4 regions of the Variovorax sp. efr-133-TYG-130 genome follow, and region 1 is predicted to be linked to each of the others. Evidence: predicted binding sites of a transcription regulator. Region 1 holds the regulator's gene; each other region holds the start of a gene.
The links. The regulator sigma-54, encoded in region 1, starts transcription at its own class of promoters, with help from an activator protein. The targets are predictions, from matches to a motif close to TGGCANGNAANCTGCTTT.

Region 1 (5,477 bases):
CACGGCGCCCGCGCCCGGCGCACCGGCCGGAGCCAAGCCGGCAGCGTCCACGCCCGCGCCCGGCACGGGCCTGCGCTCGACCACCACGCTCGGTGGCGATGGAGAAACCCGCAAGTGATCGAAACCGCTGGAACCCAGGAAGCCAACGGCGCACCGGGCAGCCGCCTGGTGGCGCGCGGCCTGAAGAAGAGCTACGGCAGCCGCACGGTCGTGAAGGACGTCTCGCTCGACGTGCAGAAGGGTGAAGTCGTCGGGCTGCTCGGCCCCAACGGCGCCGGCAAGACCACCTCGTTCTACATGATCGTCGGGCTGGTGCGCGCCGACGCGGGCGACATCACCATCGACGGCGAGCCCATCGCCCACATGCCCATCCACCGCCGCGCGCGCATGGGCCTGAGCTACCTGCCGCAGGAAGCCTCGATCTTCCGCAAGCTCACGGTGGAGGAAAACGTGCGCGCCGTGCTCGAACTGCAGCACGAGCCCGACGCGAGCGGCAAGCTCGCGCCGCTGTCCAAGCAGCACATTGAAGAGCGCCTGTCCGAACTGCTGGCCGACCTGCGCGTCGACCACCTGCGCGATTCGCCGGCGCTGGCGCTGTCGGGCGGCGAGCGACGCCGCGTCGAGATCGCACGCGCCCTGGCCACCCAGCCGCGCTTCATCCTGCTGGACGAGCCCTTCGCCGGCATCGACCCGATCGCCGTCATCGAAATCCAGCGGATCATCAGCTTCCTGAAGGAGCGCGGCATCGGCGTGCTCATCACCGACCACAACGTGCGCGAAACGCTGGGCATCTGCGATCACGCGTTCATCATCAGCGACGGGCATGTGCTGGCACAAGGTACGCCCTCGGAGATCGTCGACAACGCCGAGGTACGCAGGGTGTACCTGGGCGAACACTTCCGCATGTAAGGAAGGGTCGGGTTCTCCACATGAAGCAAGGGCTGTCCCTTCGCGTCTCGCAGCACTTGGCGTTGACGCCCCAACTGCAGCAGTCGATCAGGCTGCTCCAACTCTCCACGCTCGAACTGAGCCAGGAAGTGGAGCAGATGCTCGACGAGAACCCCTTCCTCGAGCGCACCGCGGAAGAAGCGGCGCGCGAGGAGTTCGGGCTCGACACCGCCGACGCGCCCGCGGCGCGCGATGACGGCAGTGACGGCGGCGACGGCGAGAGCGACTTCACCCCGCCGCCTGCCAGCACCTCCACCGCCTCGACCGAGACCGCCACCACCACCACGGCCGACTCCGACGGCCCCGCCGCCGAGATCGCCGAGCGCGAGCCCGACTGGGAAGGCGACGGCACCGTCGACATGGCGCCCGACGACAGCGAGTGGGGCAGCGACGCTCCCGCGCGCCAGAACAACCTGGGCGACGACGAACGCGCCGACGCCACCGAACTCGCGCGCAGCCAGGAATCGCTGCAGTCGTTCCTGCACCGCCAGGCGCTGAGCCTGCGCCTGAGCGAGAACGACAGCGCCGCGCTGCGTTTCCTGATCGAGTCGCTCAACGACGACGGCTACCTCGAAGACTCCCTGCCCGCGCTGGCCTCGGGCCTGGCCGGCGACGACAACGACCAGTTCGACGACCTGGTGCACCACTTCCAGGTGGCGCTCGGCCTGCTGCAGAGCCTGGAGCCGGTGGGCGTTGGCGCGCGCGACCTCGGCGAATGCCTGAGCATCCAGCTGCGCGCGCTGGCTGCCGAGGACGACGACGAGGACGAAGAGCAGGCACAGGTCTACAAGACCGCGATCGCCATCTGCAAGCAGCCGATGGAGCTGCTCGCGCGGCGCGACTTCAAGCGCCTGGCCACGCTCACCCGCAGCAGCGAAGAGCTGGTGCGCTCGGCGCTGCAGGTCATTGCGCGGCTGGAGCCCAAGCCGGGGCGCCGTTTCGTCGACGTCGAGCGCAACATCGTCATTCCCGACGTGATCGTCACCAAGACCGGACGCGGCACCAACGTCAAGTTCCGCGTCATGCTGAATCCCGAGGTCATGCCGCGCCTGCGCGTGCACGACATCTATGCCGGTGCGCTCAAGTCGCACAAGGGCGAGGGCAGCCAGGCGCTTTCGCAGCGGCTGCAGGAGGCGCGCTGGTTCATCAAGAACATCCAGCAGCGCTTCGACACCATCCTGCGCGTGAGCAACGCCATCGTCGAGCGCCAGAAGAGCTACTTCGTGCACGGCGAGCTGGCCATGCGCCCGCTGGTGCTGCGCGAAATTGCGGACGAACTGGGCCTGCACGAATCCACCATCTCGCGCGTGACCACCGCCAAGTACATGGCCACGCCGTTCGGCACGGTCGAGCTGAAGTATTTCTTCGGCTCGGCGCTGGGCACCGAGACCGGCGGCAACGCGTCGAGCACGGCGGTGCGCGCGCTGATCAAGCAGTTCGTGAGCTCCGAGAGCATCAAGAAGCCGCTGTCGGACAGCCAGATCTCCGAGATGCTGAAGGAGCAGGGCATCGAGTGCGCGCGCCGCACCGTGGCCAAGTACCGCGAGGCCTTGCGCATTGCGCCCGCCAATCTGCGCAAGGCCCTGTAGAAAGCCTTCGATGAGCCGTCTCCCGATGTCGCGCTGGGGCCATTGGGTGATCGCTTTGCTGGCCGTGCTGCTGTTCAGCGGCTGCGCCACCCTGCCCGACGAGGCGCCGCGCCCGCCCACCAAGGCCATGGCCGTGTCGGCCGACACCGCGCTCGGCAAGCTCGCGATGGCGGCCCAGCCCGACCCCGACCTGAGCGGCTTTCGCCTGATGCCCGGCGGCGACTTCGCCTTCGCCACCCGCATAGAGCTCGCGCGCCGCGCCCAGCGCACGCTGGACGTGCAGTACTACCAGATCGAGAACGACGAGACCGGCCGCTACCTGCTGCGCACCCTGCGCGACGCCGCCCTGCGCGGCGTGCGCGTGCGGGTGCTCATGGACGACCTCTACACCTCCGGCGAAGACGAACTGCTGCTCGGCTTTGCCGCTACGCCGAATGTGGAGCTGCGGCTGTTCAACCCGTTCCCGGCCGGGCGCAGCAGCCTGGTCAGGCGCTTCGCGGCTTCGCTGTTCGACTTCAGCCGCGTGAACCGCCGCATGCACAACAAGCTGTTCATCGCCGACGGCGCGATGGCGGTGGCGGGCGGGCGCAACATCGGCAACCAGTACTTCACGCGCACGGCGGGCGAGAACTTTCTAGACCTCGACACCTTCGTGACCGGCGCGCTCATTCCCCGGCTCGGCAGCCTGTTCGACCAATACTGGAACAGCACTTATGTGCGCCCCGTGCAGTCGGTGGTGGCGAGCAACCTTTCGCGCGAGGAACTGCAGCGCCGCTTCGACGCCGCCACCGGCGCCGACACCACCCCGCCGCCGCCGCCGCCCGCGCCCAACGACCTGCTGGGCTACAGCCCGATCGCCGACGACCTGAACGCCGGCAGGCTGGGCCTGATCTGGACCCTGGCCGAGGCCTATGCCGACTCGCCCGACCGCGTGATCGGCAAGACCGCGTCGTACGGCGGCGTGCCGCTGCTAGACGTCGACAGCGTGCGCTACAACGTGGTCGAGCAGATGCGCCGCGCGCGCGCCGAGGTCACCATCGTCTCGCCCTACCTGATACCGGGCGCCACGGGGCTCGAGGTGATGCGCGAGATCCGCGGGCGCGGCGTGAAGATCAGCGTGGTCACCAATTCGCTGGCAGCCACCGACGAGCCGCTGGTGCACACCGCCTACCGCCGCTACCGGCCCGACATGCTCAAGCTCGGCGCCGACCTGTACGAGCTGAGCTCCACGCGCACCCGGCGCAGCGTGCGGCTGGGGCTTTTCGGCACCACGGTCGGGCGGCTGCATGCGAAGTCGGCGGTGATCGACCGGCGCACGCTGTTCGTGGGTTCGATGAATTTCGATCCGCGCTCGGAATCGCAGAACACCGAGATCGGCCTGATCATCCACAGCCCCGAAATGGCGCAGCAGATGCTCAAGCTGCTCGACGTGCTCAAGCAGCAGGGCGCCTACCGGCTGCGCTTTGCCGAAGGCAACAACGACGGGCGCATCGAATGGGTCAGCGACGATGCCGGCCAGATCACGGTGCTGCACGAGGAGCCCGATTCGGGCTTCTGGGACCGCACCATGCTCGAACTGCTGGCGCCGCTGACGCCCGAGAGCCTGCTCTAGGCCTGCTTCAGGCGCGGCCGGTGCCCGGTCAGTGGCCGCCGCGCAAGGCCGACCAGACCAGCCGCACCCCCAGCAGCCCCATCACGCCGCCGGCCGCGCGGTCGATCCAGGCCTTGTAGCGCAGGTAGGCCGAGCGCGGCGCCGCCGAGGAAAGCGCCAGCGCCACGATGGCGTACCAGCCGGTCTCGATGCAGAAGATCACGGCCGGCACCGCCAGCGCCAGCACCAGCGGCACCTCGCGCGGCAGGAAGGCGGCGAAGATGCTGGCGTAGACCACGGCCGTCTTCGGGTTGCTGACCTGGGTCGCCAGGCCCAGCAGGAAGGTGCGGCCGCCACGCCCCTGCCGGCCGGGGGAGTTACCCACATCGGGTGTCACGGCCAGTGGCTGGCGCGCGCCGCGGCAGATGCGAAAACCCAGGTAGACGAGGTAGGCGCCGCCGAAGCCTTTTATCGCCAGGTAGAGCCCCGGCACCGCCAGGAACGCCGCCTGCAGTCCCGCAAGCGCCGCGATGGCGAAGACCAGTCCGCCAGCCCCCATGCCCAGCGCCGCAGCCAGCCCGTCGCCGCGCGAGGCTACGGCCGTGCGCGCCACCATCACGAAACTCGGGCCCGGGCTCATCGCGCCCACCGCCATCGCGCCGGCGATGCCTAGCAAGGAAAGGGTGTTGTCCATCGGGGCTGCCTCTTGGTGGAAATTTGAAATGGGTGAATAGCGTGGAGAAAGTCACGCTGATCAACGACTGAAAAGTAAACTTTAAGTAGTACTAAAATTATGTTTTCGTTTACATTTTGTGTACCGACTTCCGCGGTGCACAAAAATGAAAAATCTCTACCTTCTGGCCATCTGGGCATTGATCCTGTCCTGTTTGCTGAGCTTCTTCTACTGGAGCGATGCGCCGCTGGCCGAGCAACTGCTGTTCGGTGCGGTGATGGCGGTGGCGATGGGTGCCTGGATGCTGGTCTTGCTGAATCTTCCGCGTGCCCTGATGGCCGCCCGCGACTGGCTGAAATCCCCGAAGGACGACGGCGACGAACCGCTGGCCGCGAGCCGCCCCGGCAAGACCATCGTCAGGTAGGCAGGCCGGCAGGGCCGCCAGCCACGGCGCCGGAAGCGCCTACGGCTGGACGTTGACCGCTTCCACCTGCACCAGCAGCTTCACCTTGTTCTCGAACCCGAAGTTCAGTCCCCAGGTGATTCCCCAGTCGCTGCGTTCCACCGTGGTCTCGAAGTCGCCGCCGCACACCTGGCGGTTGATCAGCGGACTCAGGTAGCAGTTGAAGCGCACCGCCTTCAGCGTCACCGGCCTCGTTTGCCCCATCAGCGTGAG
Region 2 (5,477 bases), on a different contig from region 1:
GGCACCATGGACGACGTGACCTTCAACCAGATCATGCTCAAGGACTGGGCCGACTACGCAAAGATCAACGCGGTGTACGCCGAGTTCTTTCCCGGCACCAAGCCCGCGCGGTACTGCATCCAGTGCGGCCTGGTGAAGCCCGATGCGCTGATCGAGATCGCCTCGATCGCGCACATCGGCAACAAGGCCTGAGGCGCCGCATGCCTTCGCTGCACTACGAGGTGCACGGGCCGTCCGAGGCGCCCTCCACCGTGCTGCTGTCGTCGGGCCTCGGTGGCTCGGCCGGCTTCTGGCAACCGCAGCTCGGCGCGCTGGTCGACGCCGGGCACCGCGTCGTCGCCTACGACCAGCGCGGCACGGGCCGCAGCCCCGGCGCGCTGCCCGCTGCCTATGCCATCGAGGACATGGCGCAGGACGTGCTGGAAATCCTCGACGCCACGAACACTTCGCGGTGCCACTTCGCGGGCCATGCGCTCGGCGGCCTCGTGGGCTTGCAGCTCGCGCTGGATGCACCCTCGCGCATTGCGAGCCTCGTTCTCATCAACGCATGGTCGAAGCCCAACCCGCATTCGGCGCGCTGCTTCGATGCCCGGCTCGCGCTGCTCGGCGCATGCGGTGCGCGCGCCTACGTGGAAGCGCAGCCGATCTTCCTCTACCCCGCAGCCTGGGCCGCCGAGCACGCGCAGCGCGTGGCCGACGAAGTCGATCACGCCTTCGCCCATTTTCCCGGCGAGGCCAACATGCGCGCGCGCATCGCCGCCCTGCGCGCCTTCGACATCGACGCACGCCTGGGCGACATCGCCGCGCCCGCATTGGTGGCCGCGGCCAAGGACGACGCACTCGTGCCCTGGACCTGCTCCCAGCGCCTGGCCGATGGCCTGCGCGACGTCACGCTCGACTTCATGCCGCACGGCGGCCACGCCCACAGCGTGACCGAGGCCGAAGCCTTCAACCGCAGCCTGCTCGACTTTCTTTCGCGGGTCACCGCACCCGCAGTTCCAGCATGACCACTCTTGCATCCACACTCGACGACGCAGCGCTGTCGCTGCTGTTCACCGCCGCACGCAGCCACAACGGCTGGACCGACGAGCCCGTCACCGACGCGCAACTGCGGCAGATCTATTCGCTCGCGAGCCTGGGCCCGACCTCGGCCAACTGCTCGCCCGCGCGCTTCGTGTTCGTGCGCACGCCCGAAGGCAAGCAGCGCCTGGCGCCCGCGCTCTCCAAGGGCAACCTCGACAAGACCATGAGCGCGCCGGTCACCGTCATCGCCGCATGGGACCGCAAGTTCTACGACAAGCTGCCCACGCTGTTCCCGCATGCCGACGCGCGCAGCTGGTTCACCGGCAGCCCCGAGGCCGCGCATGAGACCGCCTTCCGCAACGCGAGCCTGCAGGCCGGCTATCTGCTGCTGGCCGCGCGCGCGGCGGGCCTGGACGCCGGCCCGATGTCGGGCTTCGACAAGGCGAAGGTCGACGCGGCCTTTTTCGAGGGCACCGACTGGACCGTCAATTTCCTCATCAACCTCGGCCACGGCGATGCGTCGAAGGTGTTCGGCCGCCTGCCGCGGCTGCCCTTCGACGAAGCCTGCGTGCTGGCCTGAAGGAGTCACTCTCCATGTTGAACGCCATGGCCTCCCACGCCCCTTCGTCATCGAACCCCGCCGGCTTGCCCGCGGGCTTGCAGAAGGCCGACTACCGCAACGCGATGGCGCGGCTGGGCGCGGCGGTGAACATCATCACCACCGACGGCCCGGCAGGCCGCGCCGGCTTCACCGCATCGGCCGTGTGCAGCGTGACCGACGAGCCGCCGACGCTGCTGGTGTGCCTGAACCGGTCCGCTTCCGTGTACCCGGCGTTCAAAGCCAACGGCGTGCTGTGCGTGAACGTGCTGGCAGCGGGCCACCAGTCGCTGTCCGCGTTGTTCGGCGGCAAGACGCCGATGGACGAGCGCTTCGCCGCCGGCCGCTGGAGCCGCAAGACCACCGGCTCGCCGATGCTCGACGATGCGGCGGTGTCCTTCGACTGCCGCGTGGTGCACGCGACGAGCGCGGGCACGCACGACGTGCTGTTCTGCGAGGCCGTGTCGATTGCGATCGGCGGCGCGGCGCAGGGCTTGATCTACTTCGACCGGCGCTATCACGAGATCGCGGCGCCGCCCCAGCACTGAATTGCTTCCTCCCCCGGAAGGGGAGGGAGCAAGGCAAGAGTCAGCGCGGCGCGATGCCCTGCAGCACGATGCGCTGAACGTTCTCCACCGTCTCCTCGAAGAACGCCGCATCTTCCAGCGTGTGCCCCGTCAGCGCCTGCACCTGCACGCCGAAATCCGCGTAGTGCTGCGTCACCGCCCACAGCGCGAAGATCAGGTGGTGCGGATCGATCGGCGCCAGCTTGCCGGACTCGACCCAGGCGCGGATCACTTCCGATTTCTTCTCCACCAGCGAGCGCAGCTCGCGGTCCAGTTCGTCGCGCAGCAGCGGCGCGCCCTGGATCATTTCAAGGCAGAACAGCCGCGATGCATCGGGCCGGTCGCGCGACACCACCAGCTTGCGGCGGATGTAGCCGCCGATGGCCTCGGCCGGGTCCTGCTCGGCGCTGAAGCCGCGCAGCGGTTCGAGCCACAGCGCGAGCAGGTCGCGCAGCACGTTGACGTAGAGCTCTTCCTTGTTCGCGAAGTAATAGAGCAGGTTGCTCTTCGACACATCGGCACGCGCCGCCACCTGGTCGATCGATGTGCCGTGCAGGCCGAAGCGCGAGAACAGCCCCAGCGCCGCGCCGAGGATCGCGCTGCGCTTGTCCTCGATCTGGCGCAGCCGCCGGTTCACGGCCGACGCACTGCGCACGGCCGGCTTGGCACGCTTGCGCGCCGGTTTGTCGGTACTGCTGCTGGCTGCGGCCAGCGCCTTGGTCTTCGGCATCTTCCCTCGCTCTTCTCTTCACGTTCATCGGTTTTCAAAAGGCGCACCACTGTAAGGCCACGGTGCATCGCCTTGCGTCACGACCGGCGGCACAACGCGGTGTTGCGCACCATGCTGACGCGGCGAATGCGATTTGTCCATTTGGTCCAACTGGCACAGACGTTGCATGGCGAAAGGCATGCCAACGCATGCACGACTGCATGACCGACCGAATGAGGAAGCTGCCATGACCCTGCTGTCCGTTCCCATCATCGATCTCGCGCCCTACTTCGACGGCACCGCCGAAGGCAAGTCGGCGGTTGCGAGAAAAGTCGACGAAGCCTGCCGAAGCATCGGCTTTCTCGTCATCACCAACCACGGCATCGCGCCCGAGCTGATAGAGCGCGTGTCGTCGCTCTCGCGCCAGTTCTTCGACATGCCGCTGGCCGAGAAGCGCAAGGTCGACCGGCCGCGCGAAGACGCGGTGCGCGGCTACAGCGCGGTCGGCGAAGAGGGGCTCTCCTACAGCCTCGAAGAGGCAGCGCCCGGCGACCTGAAGGAGTCGTTCTCCATCGGCCCGTCGAACGTGCCCGACGACGACTATCACCGCGGCCCCGCCGCCGGCCCGCACTTCGAGCCCAACAGCTGGCCGCCCATCGACGGTTTCCGCGAAGCCTACGAAGGCTACTTCGAGGCCATGAGCGATCTCTCGCGCTCGCTGATGCGCATCTTCGCGCTCGGCCTCTCCCTGCCCGAGACCTTCTTCGACGACAAGATCGACGAGCACATCAGCATGTTCCGCGTGCTGAGCTATCCACCGCAGCGCGAGCAGCCGCTGCCGGGCCAGTTGCGCGCGGGCGCGCACAGCGACTACGGCAGCCTCACCATCGTGCTGCCCGACGACAAGGGCCTGCAGGTGTTCAACAAGGCAGGCCAGTGGGTCGACGTGCCGCAGGTCGAGGGCGGCCTGGTCGTCAACATTGCCGACCTGATGATGCAGTGGACCAACGACCAGTGGGTGTCCACGCTGCACCGCGTGATCAACCCGCCGTTCGAGGTGGCGAGCACCAACCGCCGCCAGTCGCTGGTGTTCTTCCACCAGCCGAACTACGACGCGATGGTCGAGTGCCTGCCGAGCTGCCTCGCGCCCGGCGAGGTTGCCAAGTACGCGCCCATTTCCTCCGGAGACCACCTGACGTCGAAGTTCGTCAAGCAGACGACCTTCGGCGGGACCAAGGTGGTGGCTTGAGATGACTTACCGCTGTTCTTCGGGGCGCGCTCACGCCGAGCAGTTGTTGATCAGCCGAGCACCAGCAGCGTGCCCTGTGCACAGGGCGTCGGGTGCTCCCCGCAGCGAAATAAAGGAGGAGCCCGAAGGGCGGGGGACATTCGCGGAGGGGAGTACCCGACGGCCTGTGCACGCGCCCTGAAAAACACCACATCAAAAAGCACAGACATGGCACACCTCTCCTACGTCAACGTCTTCGCCAAAGACGTGGTCGCGCTCAGCGGCTTCTACCAGCGCGTGTTCGGCTTCACAGAGATAGAAGCCATCCGCTCCCCCATCTTCCGCGGCCTGGACACCGGCAAGTCGAGCCTCGGCTTCAACGCGCTCGACGCCTACGAGCTGCTGCACCTGAGCGAGTACTCCGACACACGCGGCGTCAAGTTCCTGCTGAACATCGACGTCGACAGCCAGGCCGACGTCGACCGCATGGTGCCCGTTGCCCTGGAGGCCGGCGCCACGCTGGTGAAGGCGCCCTACGTCACTTACTACAACTGGTACCAGTCGGTGCTGCTCGACCCCGAAGGCAACGTGTTCCGCATCAATTTCATGATGTAGCCGCACGCGACCTCCCCCCTTTTTTTCTCCTCTCTTCCCATGCTCCCCACGAAAGGTTGCTTCATGCCGCGCACTCCCTCCCACGGCCCCGTCCTCGGGCTTGCCATGACCCTCGCAGCCGGCGGCGCGCTCTTCACCACGCTGCCCGCCGCTGCGGCCGACGGCTTCACGCTCAAGGACAAGCCGAAGATCGCGATGCTCTACTTCGGCCCCAAGAACGACGGCGGCTGGACGCAGGCCTTCGACGAAGCCCGCGTGAAGATCGAGAAGGAAATCGGCCAGAAGATCCAGTTCGTCGAGAACGTGCCCGAAGACGCATCGGCCATCAAGCCCGCCGCGGAGAAGTTCATCCAGCGCGGCGCCAACATCGTCATCGGCACCGCCTTCGGATACTCCGACAGCTTCAAGGACCTGGCCGCCAAGTACCCCGACGTGGCCTTCCTCAACGGCTCGGGCACCACCAACGGCAGCAACCTCGAGTCGTTCTACGGCCGCACCTACGAGAGCCAGTACCTCTGCGGCATGGCCGCAGGCGCGGCGTCGAAGACCGGCAAGCTCGGCTTCGTCGCGGCCAACCCCTTCGGCGTGGTGAACTGGACCATCAACGCCTTCGCGCTCGGCGCGCAGAAGATGAACCCGAACGCCACCGTCAACGTGATCTACACCGGCGCGTGGAACGACCCGGTGAAGGAACGCGCGGCAGCCGCGGCATTGATCGACCAGGGCGCCGACGTGATC
Region 3 (5,477 bases), 180 kb from region 1:
AAGCCTCGCCGCCCATGGCCTACATGCTGGGCGCGGGCGAGAAGTACGTGGGCTACCACGTCGAGCTGTGCGAGCGCGTGCTCAAGGACATCGCGCCGCAGGCCAGGCTGGAGTACATGGCCGTGACCGCGCAGAACACCATTGCGCTGGTGCAGAACGGCACGCTCGACATCGGCTGCGGCCCGACCACCAACAACATGGCGCGCCAGCAGCTGGTGGCCTTCGCCCTCACCACCTACGTGAGCGAAGTGCGCATGGCCACCAAGGTCGATTCGGGCATCACCACGCTCGACCAGCTTTCGGGCCGCAACGTGTCGGCCTCGACCGGCACCACCGCCGTGCAGCTGCTGCGCAAGCGCGAGCGCACGAACAACGTGTCGTACAAGACCGTGCTCGGCAAGGACCACCTCGAGAGCTTCCTGCAGCTGGAGTCCGGCCGCGCCGACGCCTTCGTGCTCGACGACAACCTGCTGGCCGGCATCATCGCCAACTCGAAGGACCCCGCCGCGTACCGCATCGTCGGCGAGGCGCTGGGCTCCGAGCCGATCGCGCTGCTGTTCCGCAAGGACGACCCGGCCTTCAAGGCGGCGGTGGACGACTCGCTGCGCCGCATGATGAAGAGCGGCGAGCTCGAGAAGATCTACACCAAGTGGTTCGTGGCCGCGATTCCGCCGAAGAACACCAGCCTGAACCTGCCCATGAGCGCCACGCTCAGGCAGCTGATGGCCGAGCCCAACGACAAGCCGCTGGAGGCCTACGCCAAGTGACCACGGACACCGCAGCAACGGCCCCTGGCGTCTTCGAGCCGGCGCAGCGCGTGCGCGCCATCGGCGTCTCGGAGATCCTGCGCATCACCGACCATGCCAACGCGCTCAGGCGTGCGGGCCGCCCGGTGATCGTGCTGGGCGCGGGCGAGCCCGACTTCGACACGCCGCAGAACGTGCGCGACGCCGCGGTGCGCGCCATCGGCCGCGGCGACACGCGCTACACCGTGCTCGACGGCAGCCCGGCCATGAAGGCGGCGGTGCAGCTGAAATTCAGGCGCGACAACGCGCTCGAGTTCGCGCTCGACGAGATCAGCGTGAGCGCGGGCGCCAAGCAGGTCATCTTCAACGCGATGATGGCCAGCCTGGACCCGGGCGACGAGGTGATCCTGCCCGCGCCGTACTGGACCTCCTATGCCGACATCGTGCAGGTCTGCGGCGGCGTGCCGGTGCCGGTGGCCTGCACCGAGGCCAACGGCTTCCGGCTCGACGCCGCGCAGCTGGAAGCCGCGATCACGCCGCGCACGCGCTGGATCTTCCTTAACTCGCCGTCGAACCCGAGCGGCGCGGCCTACAGCGCGGCGCAACTCCAGCCGCTGTGCGACGTGCTGCTGCGCCATCCGCGCGTGTGGGTGCTGGCGGACGACATCTACGAGCACATCCTCTACGACGGGCTCGCGTTCGCGACGCCGGCGGTGGTGGAGCCGCGCCTGCGCGAGCGCACGCTGACGGTCAACGGCGTGTCGAAGGCCTACGCCATGACCGGCTGGCGCGTCGGCTACGGCGCGGGTCCGCGCGCGCTGGTCGCGGCCATGGCCGTGGTGCAGAGCCAGACGACATCGTGCCCGTCGTCGATCAGCCAGGCCGCGGCCATCGAGGCGCTGACCGGCCCGCAGGACATCGTGGCGGAGCGCTGCGCCGACTTCCAGGCGCGCCGCGATTTCGTGGTGGCCGCGCTCAACCGCGCGCCGGGCCTGGGCTGCCGCGTGCCGGAGGGCGCGTTCTACACCTTCGCAAGCTGCGCCGGCGTGCTCGGCAAGCGCACCCGCGGCGGTGACGTGCTGCAAAGCGACAGCGACTTCTGCCGCTACCTGCTGCAGGACTTCGAAGTGGCGGTGGTGCCGGGCAGCGTGTTCGGGCTGGCGCCGTACTTCCGCATCTCCTATGCGACGTCGATGGCGCAGCTGGAAGAGGCCTGCGCGCGCATTGCCGCGGCCTGCGAAGCGCTGGAGTGAGCTGACGAGCCGGGGCCGGCTGGCGCCTCAGCGCAGCCCGCCCACATAGCGCGGCGGCGGCGTGGGCGGCTGGCCATCGGGCTGCCGCGCCGCCAGCCGGGCCGCGCGCGCCAGCGGCTCCATCGCCTGCTCCAGCCGCGTGGCGAGCTGGTAGAGCTCCTCGTCCTTGGTGTCGGCCGCGTGCGCGCGCGTCATGCGCACGATCTCGGCGGCGTACTCGGCGTTGGTCGCCATCCACTCGGTGTCGGTCACGCGCCCGTGCTTTCGCCGCAGCGCCACGTGAAGGCGGGCGGCGAGGGCGATGCGTTCGCTTTCGGACATGGATGGCATGGTTCCTCCGTCGGTGGATCAACTCCCCAGTTGTTCCTTGTGCTGTGCAAGATCGAGGCCCAGTACTTCGCTGTCGGCCTCCACGCGCAGCCCGACCAGCACGTGCACCAGGAAAAGCACCACCGCCGTCCCCGTTGCGCTGTAGATCGCCACGCTGCCGACCGCGATCGCCTGCGTCAGCACGTCGCCGGTGGCGCCCGAGATGCGCGCGTCGGCGAACACGCCCGTGAGCAGTGCGCCCACGATGCCCCCGATGCCGTGCACGCCGAACACGTCGAGCGAGTCGTCCGCACCCAGCATGTGCTTCAGCCCGGTGGCGCCCCAGTAGCAGGCCAGGCCCGCGATGGCGCCGATGGCCAGTGCCGCCGGCGGCGTGACGAAGCCGGCCGCCGGCGTGATGGCCACCAGCCCGGCCACCAGGCCCGAGCACAGGCCCAGCAGCGAGGGGCTGCGCCGCACGATCCACTCGCCGAGCATCCAGCTCATGGCGCCGGCAGCCGCCGCGATGTGCGTCACCAGCATCGCCAGGCCGGCGCGCCCGTCGGCCGCCACCGCCGAGCCCGCATTGAAGCCGAACCAGCCGACCCACAGCAGGCCCGCGCCCATCATGGTGAAAGCCAGGTTGTAGGGCTCGAAAGCCTCGCGCCCGTAGCCCTTGCGCGGACCCAGCGCATAGGCGCACACCAGCCCGGCGATGCCGGCGTTGACGTGCACCACCGAGCCGCCCGCGAAGTCGAGCGCGCCCATCTGCGCGAGCCAGCCGCCCGGCTCCCACACCCAGTGCGCGATCGGCGCATAGACCAGCACGCTCCACAGCAACGCGAACCACAGCACCGCCGAGAAGCGCATGCGCTCGACGAAGGCGCCGAGCACCAGCGCGGTGGTGATGATCGCGAAGGTCAGCTGGAACATCGCGTAGACCGACTCCGGCACGTTGGGCGCCACGTGGCTCACCGCGACCTGGCCGGCTTCCTTCAGGTATTCGAAGCCCGAGAACCAGAAGCGGCCCGCGCCGCCGAGCCACGGCCAGCCCTCGGTGAAAGCCAGCGAGTAGCCCACGGCGAACCACGTCAGCGACACCGCCGCGGCGACCGCCACCACGGCCGCCATCGTGGCCAGCACGTTCTTGCGGCGCACCATGCCCGCGTAGAAGAGCGCGATGCCGGGCAGCGTCATCAGCAGCACCAGCGCGGTCGAGGTCATCATCCAGGCGGTGTCCGCCGCGTTGATGGAGGCTTGCGATGCCAGTGCCATGGTCGTTTCTTCTTCGAGTGTTGGGCTGTGGCCGGACGTGCACAAGTCGTGCCACATCGTTAACCAGCAGAAACACTTTGGTTTGCGAATCTGCCTTCCGACTTAATGCAAAGCGGGTAATTCCTAATGCACTGGGCCGGTGCACGCCCTAAAGTCACGCCACTCGCGAACGGGCCCTGCTCGTGCTGCCGAGGGTCCGAGGAGACAGTTTCCAAGCAACTAGAAAAAAATGCTTCAAAGGCTCCGTACGAGATGCCGTGTTTGAGTTTGAAAGGCGCCGCTGGTCGGCGCCTTTTTTATGCCCGCGCGGCCTGAAGCGCCGGCGTCTCCTGCTACTTTTTTGATAGCGCCACCCCCGGTGAGAGAATCCGTCCCCTATGGAAATGCTGGTGGTGACGGGCGCCTCGCTGCTCGCGGGTTTTGTCGATTCGATCGTGGGCGGAGGTGGGCTGATCCTGGTGCCGGCATTGTTTGCCGTGTTCCCGGGCGCACCACCGGCCACGCTGCTGGGCACCAACAAGAGTGCGTCGATATGGGGCACGGCCGCCGCCGCCGCGCAATTCAGCCAGCGGGTGAAGATGCGCTGGGGCGCCCTGTGGCCGGCCGCGCTGCTCGGTTTCGTCGGCTCCATGCTGGGCGCCTGGGGCGTCACGCTGTTTCCGGGCGACTTCCTGCGCCGCGCGCTGCCGGTCATCCTGCTGGGCGTGCTGCTCTACACCCTGGCGCGCAAGGACATGGGCCGGCTGCATGCGCCGCGCTTCAGCGGCCGCGCCGAGACGCTGGCGGCCTGCACCATCGGCCTGTCGATCGGGTTCTACGACGGCTTCTTCGGCCCGGGCGCCGGCAGCTTCCTGGTGTTCCTGTTCGTGCGCTGGATGGGCTATGACTTCCTCAACGCCTCGGCCTCGGCCAAGATCATCAACACCCTGACCAACGCCGCCGCGCTGATATTGCTGGCCGCCAAGGGCCACGTCTGGTGGCACTACGGGCTGGCGATGGCGGTCGCCAACGTGGCGGGCAGCCTGCTCGGCACCCGCGTGGCAATGAAGCACGGCGCGGGCTTCGTGCGGGTGGTGTTCATCGTGGTGGTGAGCGCGCTGATCCTCAAGACCGCCTACGACGCGTTCCTCAAATGAAAACGGCCCGGAACCCCGGGCCGTTTCTTTCCAGAAACACCGCGGAACCGGCTCTGCCGGGCCGCAGGTGTTGCCCCCGGTAGGGGGAAGGCGAAGCGACACGAAGTGCCGCGCAGCCTGGGGGCGAGCCTATTCCTCCACGAAAGCTTCCTCGCGCTTGGCTTTGATGGCCGGGAGCAGCACGATGCCCAGCAGCGCCACCGCAGCCACCAGCAGCCCGGCCGACAGCGGCCGCGTGACGAACACGCTCCAGGCGCCGCGCGACAGCAGCAGCGCGCGCCGCAGGTTCTCTTCCATCATCGGCCCCAGGATGAAGCCCAGCAGCAGCGGCGCCGGCTCGGTGCGCAGCTTGATGAACAGGTAGCCGATGAAGCCGAAGGCCGCCACCATCCACACGTCGAAGGTGTTGTTGTTGGTCGAGTACACGCCGATGGCGCAGAACAGCACGATGGCCGGGAACAGGAACTTGTAGGGCACCGTCAGCAGCTTGATCCACATGCCGATCAGCGGCAGGTTCAGGATGATCAGCATCGCGTTGCCGATCCACATCGAGGCGATCAGGCCCCAGAACAGCTCGGGGTTGCTGGTCATCACCTGCGGGCCCGGCTGGATGTTGTGGATCGTCATGGCACCCACCATCAGCGCCATCACCGCGTTGGGCGGAATGCCCAGCGTCAGCAGCGGGATGAAGGAGGTCTGCGCGCCGGCGTTGTTGGCCGATTCTGGCGACGCCACGCCGCGGATGTTGCCCTTGCCGA
Region 4 (5,477 bases), on a different contig from region 1:
GTGGTGCTTTTCATGGCCACCACTTCCCAGATCAGCAGCAGCAGGCCGAAGCCCGCCAGCGGCGGCAGCACGCGCATCCAGAATGCGCGCAGGTCGATGGGCGCGCGCACCCGGGGCTCGGGCGCCGGGGCGGGTGTCGGCTTTGGCGCTGCCGGCCTGGCCGCGACGGAAGGGGCCACCTGCGTCACCTGTGCGGTGGTCGCTTCGAGCGGCGAGTGAAAGACTGCGCTGACCATGGTGTTCTCCTCAGGCATGAAGCTTGAACGACTCGGCGTACTTTTTCGGGTCCTTGCCGTCCCAGACAGAGCCGTCGAACAGCTTGCTGGTGCGCATCAGGTCCTTGGGCACCGGCGTCTGCGTGGCGGCGGCGGCCTGCTTGTAGATGTCGATGCGGTTGATCTCGGTGGCCACCTTCAGGTAGTCGGGGTGTTCCTTCAGCAGGCCCCAGCGCTTGTGCTGCGTGAGGAACCACATGCCGTCCGACAGGTACGGGAAGTTCACGGCGCCGGCGTTGTAGAACTTCATGTGGTTGGGGTCGTCCCAGCTCTTGCCCAGGCCGTTGGTGTAGCGGCCCAGGATGCGCTGGTTGATGGCGTCCACGCTGGTGTTGACGTAGCTCTTGTCGGCGATGGTCTCGGCCATCTTGTTCTTGTTCTGCAGGCCGGCGTCGATCCACTTGCTGGCTTCGAGGATGGCGGCCGTCACGGCGCGCGCGGTGTTGGGGTACTTCTTCGTGAACTCGGCGGTGCAGCCGAGCACCTTCTCGGGGTGGTCCTTCCAGATGTCCTGCGTGGTGATGGCCGTGATGCCGATGCCGTCCATGATGGCGCGCTGGCCCCAGGGCTCGCCCACGCAGTAGCCGTCCATGTTGCCCACGCGCATGTTGGCCACCATCTGCGGCGGCGGCACGGTGATGTTCTTCACGTCCTTGAACGGATCGATGCCGGCCGATGCGAGCCAGTAGTAGAGCCACATGGCGTGCGTGCCGGTGGGGAAGGTCTGCGCGAAGGTGTATTCACGCTTCTCGCTGGCGATGAGCTTGGCCAGCGAGGCGGCGTCGACCGCGCCCTTGTCGGAGAGCTTCTTCGACAGCGTGATGGCCTGGCCGTTGTTGTTGAGGGTCATGAGCACGGCCATGTCCTTCCTCGGGCCGCTCAGGCCCAGGTGCATGCCGTAGACCAGGCCGTAGAGCACGTGCGCCATGTCGATGTCGCCGTTGGAGAGCTTGTCGCGCACGCCGGCCCAGCTGGCTTCCTTGCTGGGCACGATCTTCACGCCGTACTTCTTGTCGATGCCCAGCACCGAGGCCATGACCACGCTGGCGCAGTCGGTCAGCGGTATGAAGCCGATCTTGACTTCTTCCTTCTCGGGCTTGTCGGAGCCCTGGGCCCAGACGGCCGCGCGCAGGGCGGGGTCGATGCCCACGGCGCCGATGGCGGCGGCTTGCAGGACGCGGCGTCGGCTGAGACGGGTTTTGAGCAGGTCGGTCATGTGGCGGGGCTCCGGTTGAAGGCAAACAAAAACAGCAAAGACAAAAACGAAAAGGCGTCCGCACCGCGCAGGGGCTGCTCGAAAACGAGCCCTTGCGGGATGGGGACGCCTTTGTCCGGTCGGTGGGTGGCACCCGCCGTTGGGTGCCGCCTGCCTGAAGACCCCTGGAGGTCTATGCGCTGGTTGCTTGCAAGCGGTGTGCCAGCCCTGCCGGGCGGTCTGCTGCTATCGGAAAAGTAGCTGGAACGTCTTGCGCTGCAAGGGCGAAGCGCCATCCGGACGGTGCACGGGCGACAGGCACGGTTGTTGTGCGGCGCACCAAATTGAACGCTTTCAGCGGGGAGGCGGGGGCAAGTAGTCGGCCATCGCGAGCACCGACTCGGCCACTTCGACGAGCCGGCGGCCCTGGTTCATGGCGGTCTCGCGCAGCATCTTGTGCGCTTCCTGCTCGCTCATGCGCCGGTGCGCCATCAGCAGGCCCTTGGCGCGCTCCACGAGCTTGCGTTCATTGAGCGAGGCGCGCACGGTCTGCAGTTCGTCGCTCATGGCCTGCAGCCGCTGCGACTGCTCCTGCACCATGTCGAGCACCGAGCGCTCGAGGTGGCGGCCGAGTTGCGCGGGCGTGGCGGCCTGTGCGTCGGCGTCGTCGAAGAACAGCGCGGCGTCGGTCTCCGGCGCCAGCGTGTCGAGCACCTGCCGGTAGGCCTGGAGTTCGCTGCGGGCCCGGGCTGTCTTGTGGCTGCAGAGCGCGCGCAGGTCGGCCTCGAGCCGGTCTTCGACGGTGCGCATGGCGTCGATGCGGCGCGTGCAGCAGTCGAACCAGGCCTGGCCGAGTGCGGAGTCGGCGGGCGCGGAGGTGGCGCCCCTGCGGCGCATGCGCTCCAGCTCGGCCAGGGTGGCGTCGGACTGGCTCTCGCGCCAGAGGGCGAGCACCGCATCGCCGGAAAAGTCGACGAACACCTGGAAGCATCGTTCCTGCGATTCGATCAGGTGCTGCCATTGCAGGCGCCGGGTTTCGTCGCTGCGGCCCTGGGCCAGCGCGGCGGCGCCGAATGCGCGTTCCTGGCCGGCAAACTCCTTGCCCTGCATGAAGTTGAACATCGCCACCAGGAGGCGCGATATCTCGGGGTCGGTGGCGCCGTCGGCCGCCTCGAACACGACCGACAGCAGACCGGCGATGAGCTTGACGAAGGCGGCGGTCGACTGCGACGGCTTGAGTTCGAGCGCATCGATGCGCCGGCGCAGGGCGGGCAGGGCGTCCAGCCCCGGCAGCACCCAGGCGATGCGGCTGAACAGCCGTGCGCCGTTGCCGGAGCCGACGCCGCGGTGATGCTCGGACTCGAGCTGGTCGAACCCGGCGCGCACTTCCTGCTCGAGCGCCAGGCATTCCGCGATCTGCGGGGCTCGCTGCTCGGCCAGGCGCACGCCGTGCGATGCAAGGAACACGTTCGACATGCCGCGCTCGCGCTGCAGCGCGTGCACCAGCCGACCGATCACGCCGACCAGTTCGCTGGTGCGCGCGAGCTGGTCCAGCTCGTCGATTTCGCAGCGGCGGGCGGCGATCAGAAAACTCAGTCCGGACTTCATGGTGGGTGCGTTCGCCTGCGGGGCCTTGGGGGAGCACTGCAACATCCGTGCCTCTCGGGGGCCTCCGGCGCGCCTGCGCTTGCCCCTTCGCGGGCGACCGCGGCAGGCGCCACCTACACTCGGCGGCATGCTCTTGTTGGGAATCGAATCATCCTGCGATGAAACCGGCGTGGCGCTGGTGGAGTCGCACGGCAACGCGCTGCCGGTGTTGCGCTCGCATGCGCTGCACAGCCAGATCGCCATGCACCAGGCCTACGGGGGCGTGGTGCCCGAACTGGCCAGCCGCGACCACATCCGCCGCGTGCTGCCGCTGACCGAGTCGGTCATGGCCGAGGCCGGCCGCTCGCTCGGTGAAATCGACGTGGTGGCCTACACGCGCGGACCGGGCCTGGCGGGTGCGCTGCTCGTGGGCGCCGGCGTGGCCTGCGCGCTGGGCGTGGCGCTGGGCAAGCCGGTGCTGGGCGTGCATCACCTTGAAGGACACCTGCTGTCGCCGTTCCTGAGCGCCGATCCGCCGGAGTTTCCGTTCGTGGCGCTGCTGGTGTCCGGCGGCCATACGCAACTGATGCGGGTGGACGGCGTGGGCCGCTACGAGCTGCTGGGCGAGACCATCGACGACGCGGCCGGCGAGGCCTTCGACAAGAGCGCCAAGCTCATGGGCCTGCCTTACCCGGGCGGGCCGTGGCTCGCGAAGCTGGCCGAAGGCGGCAACCCGGCGGCGTTCAAGCTGCCGCGCCCGCTGCTGCACAGCGGCGATCTCGACTTTTCGTTCGCCGGCCTGAAGACGGCGGTGCTCACCCAGGCCAAGAAGCTCGGCGACCAGCTCGAGGCCGGCAAGGCCGACCTCGCGGCGTCCACGCAGGCGGCCATCGTCGAGGTGCTGCTGAAGAAGTCGCTCGCCGCGCTCGACCAGACCGGCCTGAAGCGGCTGGTGGTGGCGGGCGGCGTGGGGGCGAACAGGAACCTGCGCGAGCAACTCGATGCCGCATGCGCAAGGCGCAAGGTCCGGGTGCACTACCCCGAGCTGCACCTGTGCACCGACAACGGCGCCATGATCGCCATGGCCGCCGCGATGCGCCTGCAGTCGGGCCTGTCGCAGGCGACCGAGCGCTATGCCTTCGACGTCAGACCGCGATGGCCATTGGCATCGCTGACGACCGAGGCGTCGATGCCGCAGGCTGCTGCATAGCAGGCTGCGGCTGGCGCGAGCGGCCGATGGCCGGCAGCGGCAGCACGTCCAGCACGTTGCGCCAGAGCTGGCGCCATTGCGGCCAGTCGTGGCCGCCTTCGGTGGTGAACACGCGGCCCGGCGGCAGTGCGTCGGCCAGCAGCTTGTGGTTGCTAGCAAAGCGGTCCTCGAGGCCGAACCCCAAGTACAGCGGCGGCAGGTTCTTCGAAGGCTGCGCCGAGAGGTATTGCTGGAAGAAGGGCCAGAGCTTGCGGTCGGGCTCTTCGTCGGGCTGCGGCCCGGTAGGTGCCTGCCATGCGCGCAGGCCGCCGGCCTTCTTGATCTCCGCGCCCAGCACCCGGCGCCCGAGGTAGGGCGCCAGCGCCACGATGCCGTCCACCGAGCCGGGCTTGGCCAGTTCGTGGATCAGCGCGCCGAAGCCGCCGATGGAAATGCCCACCAGCCAGATCGCCTTGTAGCCCTTGGCGCGCTGCGGCTCGATGACGTCCGCATGCAGGCGTTCGCTGAGCGTCTGGTCGTAGTAGTAGGAGACGTCGGCGTCCACCAGCAGCGCATCGGCTGCGAGGTGGCGCTCCCTGACGGCGCTGATGAATCCTTCGCGCTCGAACTCGTCGGGCTTGAGGTAGGCGCCTGGCAGGAACACCAGGAGCGTGTCGGATTGTTCGGTGGGGTTTGCAGGTTGAAGGTGAGTTTTCATGGTGCCAGGAGGGGCACCCGATCCGCACCGTCATGATTTTCGATGCGTTTACAAGACGCCCACGAAGAAGAAAGTACTAAGAAAACGTCACATGATGTGACGTTATGCACGCCTATTGTGAATAGGGAGCATGTTCAAAGTCAAAAGCAACCCTTGGCTGACACTTTCTTCTTGTGGGCATCGCCCTTACTAGTTGATTTGCAAACTCGTCGCCTGGCTCACCGGCACCAGTTTTCCGAGCTTCAGCGTGAGCACGCCGTTCTCGAGCTTGGCTTCGCTGGTGGCCGCGTCGATGTCCTGCGGCAGCTCGTAGGCGGCCTTGAACTGGCGCTTGGCTTCGGCCTTGCTGTCGATGCGCAGCACGGCGCCTTCGATGCTGATGGCGAGGTCTTCACGCGAGAAGCCGGGCACGTCGAGCGAGAGGGTCCAGCTCTTGTCGTCCTGTTCCACGAGCGGCGAACGGCGGGCACCCGCGAAGGCCTCGCTGGCGAAGCGTTCGAAGGCGCGGTCATA

Region 2: a site for sigma-54 is predicted at 3,069-3,086, ahead of QRN67_RS19120 (isopenicillin N synthase family dioxygenase). Genes of this name have one in related genera too.
Region 3: a site for sigma-54 is predicted at 3,620-3,637, ahead of QRN67_RS09520 (ammonium transporter). Genes of this name have one in related genera too.
Region 4: a site for sigma-54 is predicted at 3,114-3,131, ahead of QRN67_RS15075 (nitrate regulatory protein). Genes of this name have one in related genera too.

Annotation. Positions count from the first base shown of each region.
Region 1 is NZ_JARVTD010000007.1:33,340-38,816, reverse strand. Features, by position in the region: gene lptA (lipopolysaccharide transport periplasmic protein LptA) at 1-118, shown strand, start outside; gene lptB (LPS export ABC transporter ATP-binding protein) at 115-909, shown strand; gene QRN67_RS08700 (RNA polymerase factor sigma-54) at 930-2,537, shown strand; gene QRN67_RS08695 (phospholipase D family protein) at 2,548-4,149, shown strand; gene QRN67_RS08690 (LysE family translocator) at 4,178-4,822, opposite strand; gene QRN67_RS08685 (hypothetical protein) at 4,968-5,225, shown strand; gene QRN67_RS08680 (YceI family protein) at 5,265-5,477, opposite strand, start outside.
Region 2 is NZ_JARVTD010000022.1:29,666-35,142, forward strand. Features, by position in the region: gene rutC (pyrimidine utilization protein C) at 1-192, shown strand, start outside; gene rutD (pyrimidine utilization protein D) at 201-1,007, shown strand; gene QRN67_RS19105 (malonic semialdehyde reductase) at 1,004-1,603, shown strand; gene rutF (NADH-dependent FMN reductase RutF) at 1,618-2,169, shown strand; gene rutR (HTH-type transcriptional regulator RutR) at 2,210-2,917, opposite strand; gene QRN67_RS19120 (isopenicillin N synthase family dioxygenase) at 3,144-4,145, shown strand; gene QRN67_RS19125 (VOC family protein) at 4,353-4,739, shown strand; gene QRN67_RS19130 (BMP family ABC transporter substrate-binding protein) at 4,845-5,477, shown strand, end outside.
Region 3 is NZ_JARVTD010000007.1:216,458-221,934, reverse strand. Features, by position in the region: gene QRN67_RS09535 (amino acid ABC transporter substrate-binding protein) at 1-767, shown strand, start outside; gene QRN67_RS09530 (pyridoxal phosphate-dependent aminotransferase) at 764-1,999, shown strand; gene QRN67_RS09525 (hypothetical protein) at 2,027-2,329, opposite strand; gene QRN67_RS09520 (ammonium transporter) at 2,348-3,583, opposite strand; gene QRN67_RS09515 (TSUP family transporter) at 3,961-4,719, shown strand; gene QRN67_RS09510 (tripartite tricarboxylate transporter permease) at 4,849-5,477, opposite strand, start outside.
Region 4 is NZ_JARVTD010000011.1:123,859-129,335, reverse strand. Features, by position in the region: gene ntrB (nitrate ABC transporter permease) at 1-236, opposite strand, end outside; gene QRN67_RS15080 (CmpA/NrtA family ABC transporter substrate-binding protein) at 247-1,491, opposite strand; gene QRN67_RS15075 (nitrate regulatory protein) at 1,825-3,078, opposite strand; gene tsaD (tRNA (adenosine(37)-N6)-threonylcarbamoyltransferase complex transferase subunit TsaD) at 3,206-4,267, shown strand; gene QRN67_RS15065 (alpha/beta hydrolase-fold protein) at 4,203-4,964, opposite strand; gene QRN67_RS15060 (Hsp20/alpha crystallin family protein) at 5,154-5,477, opposite strand, start outside.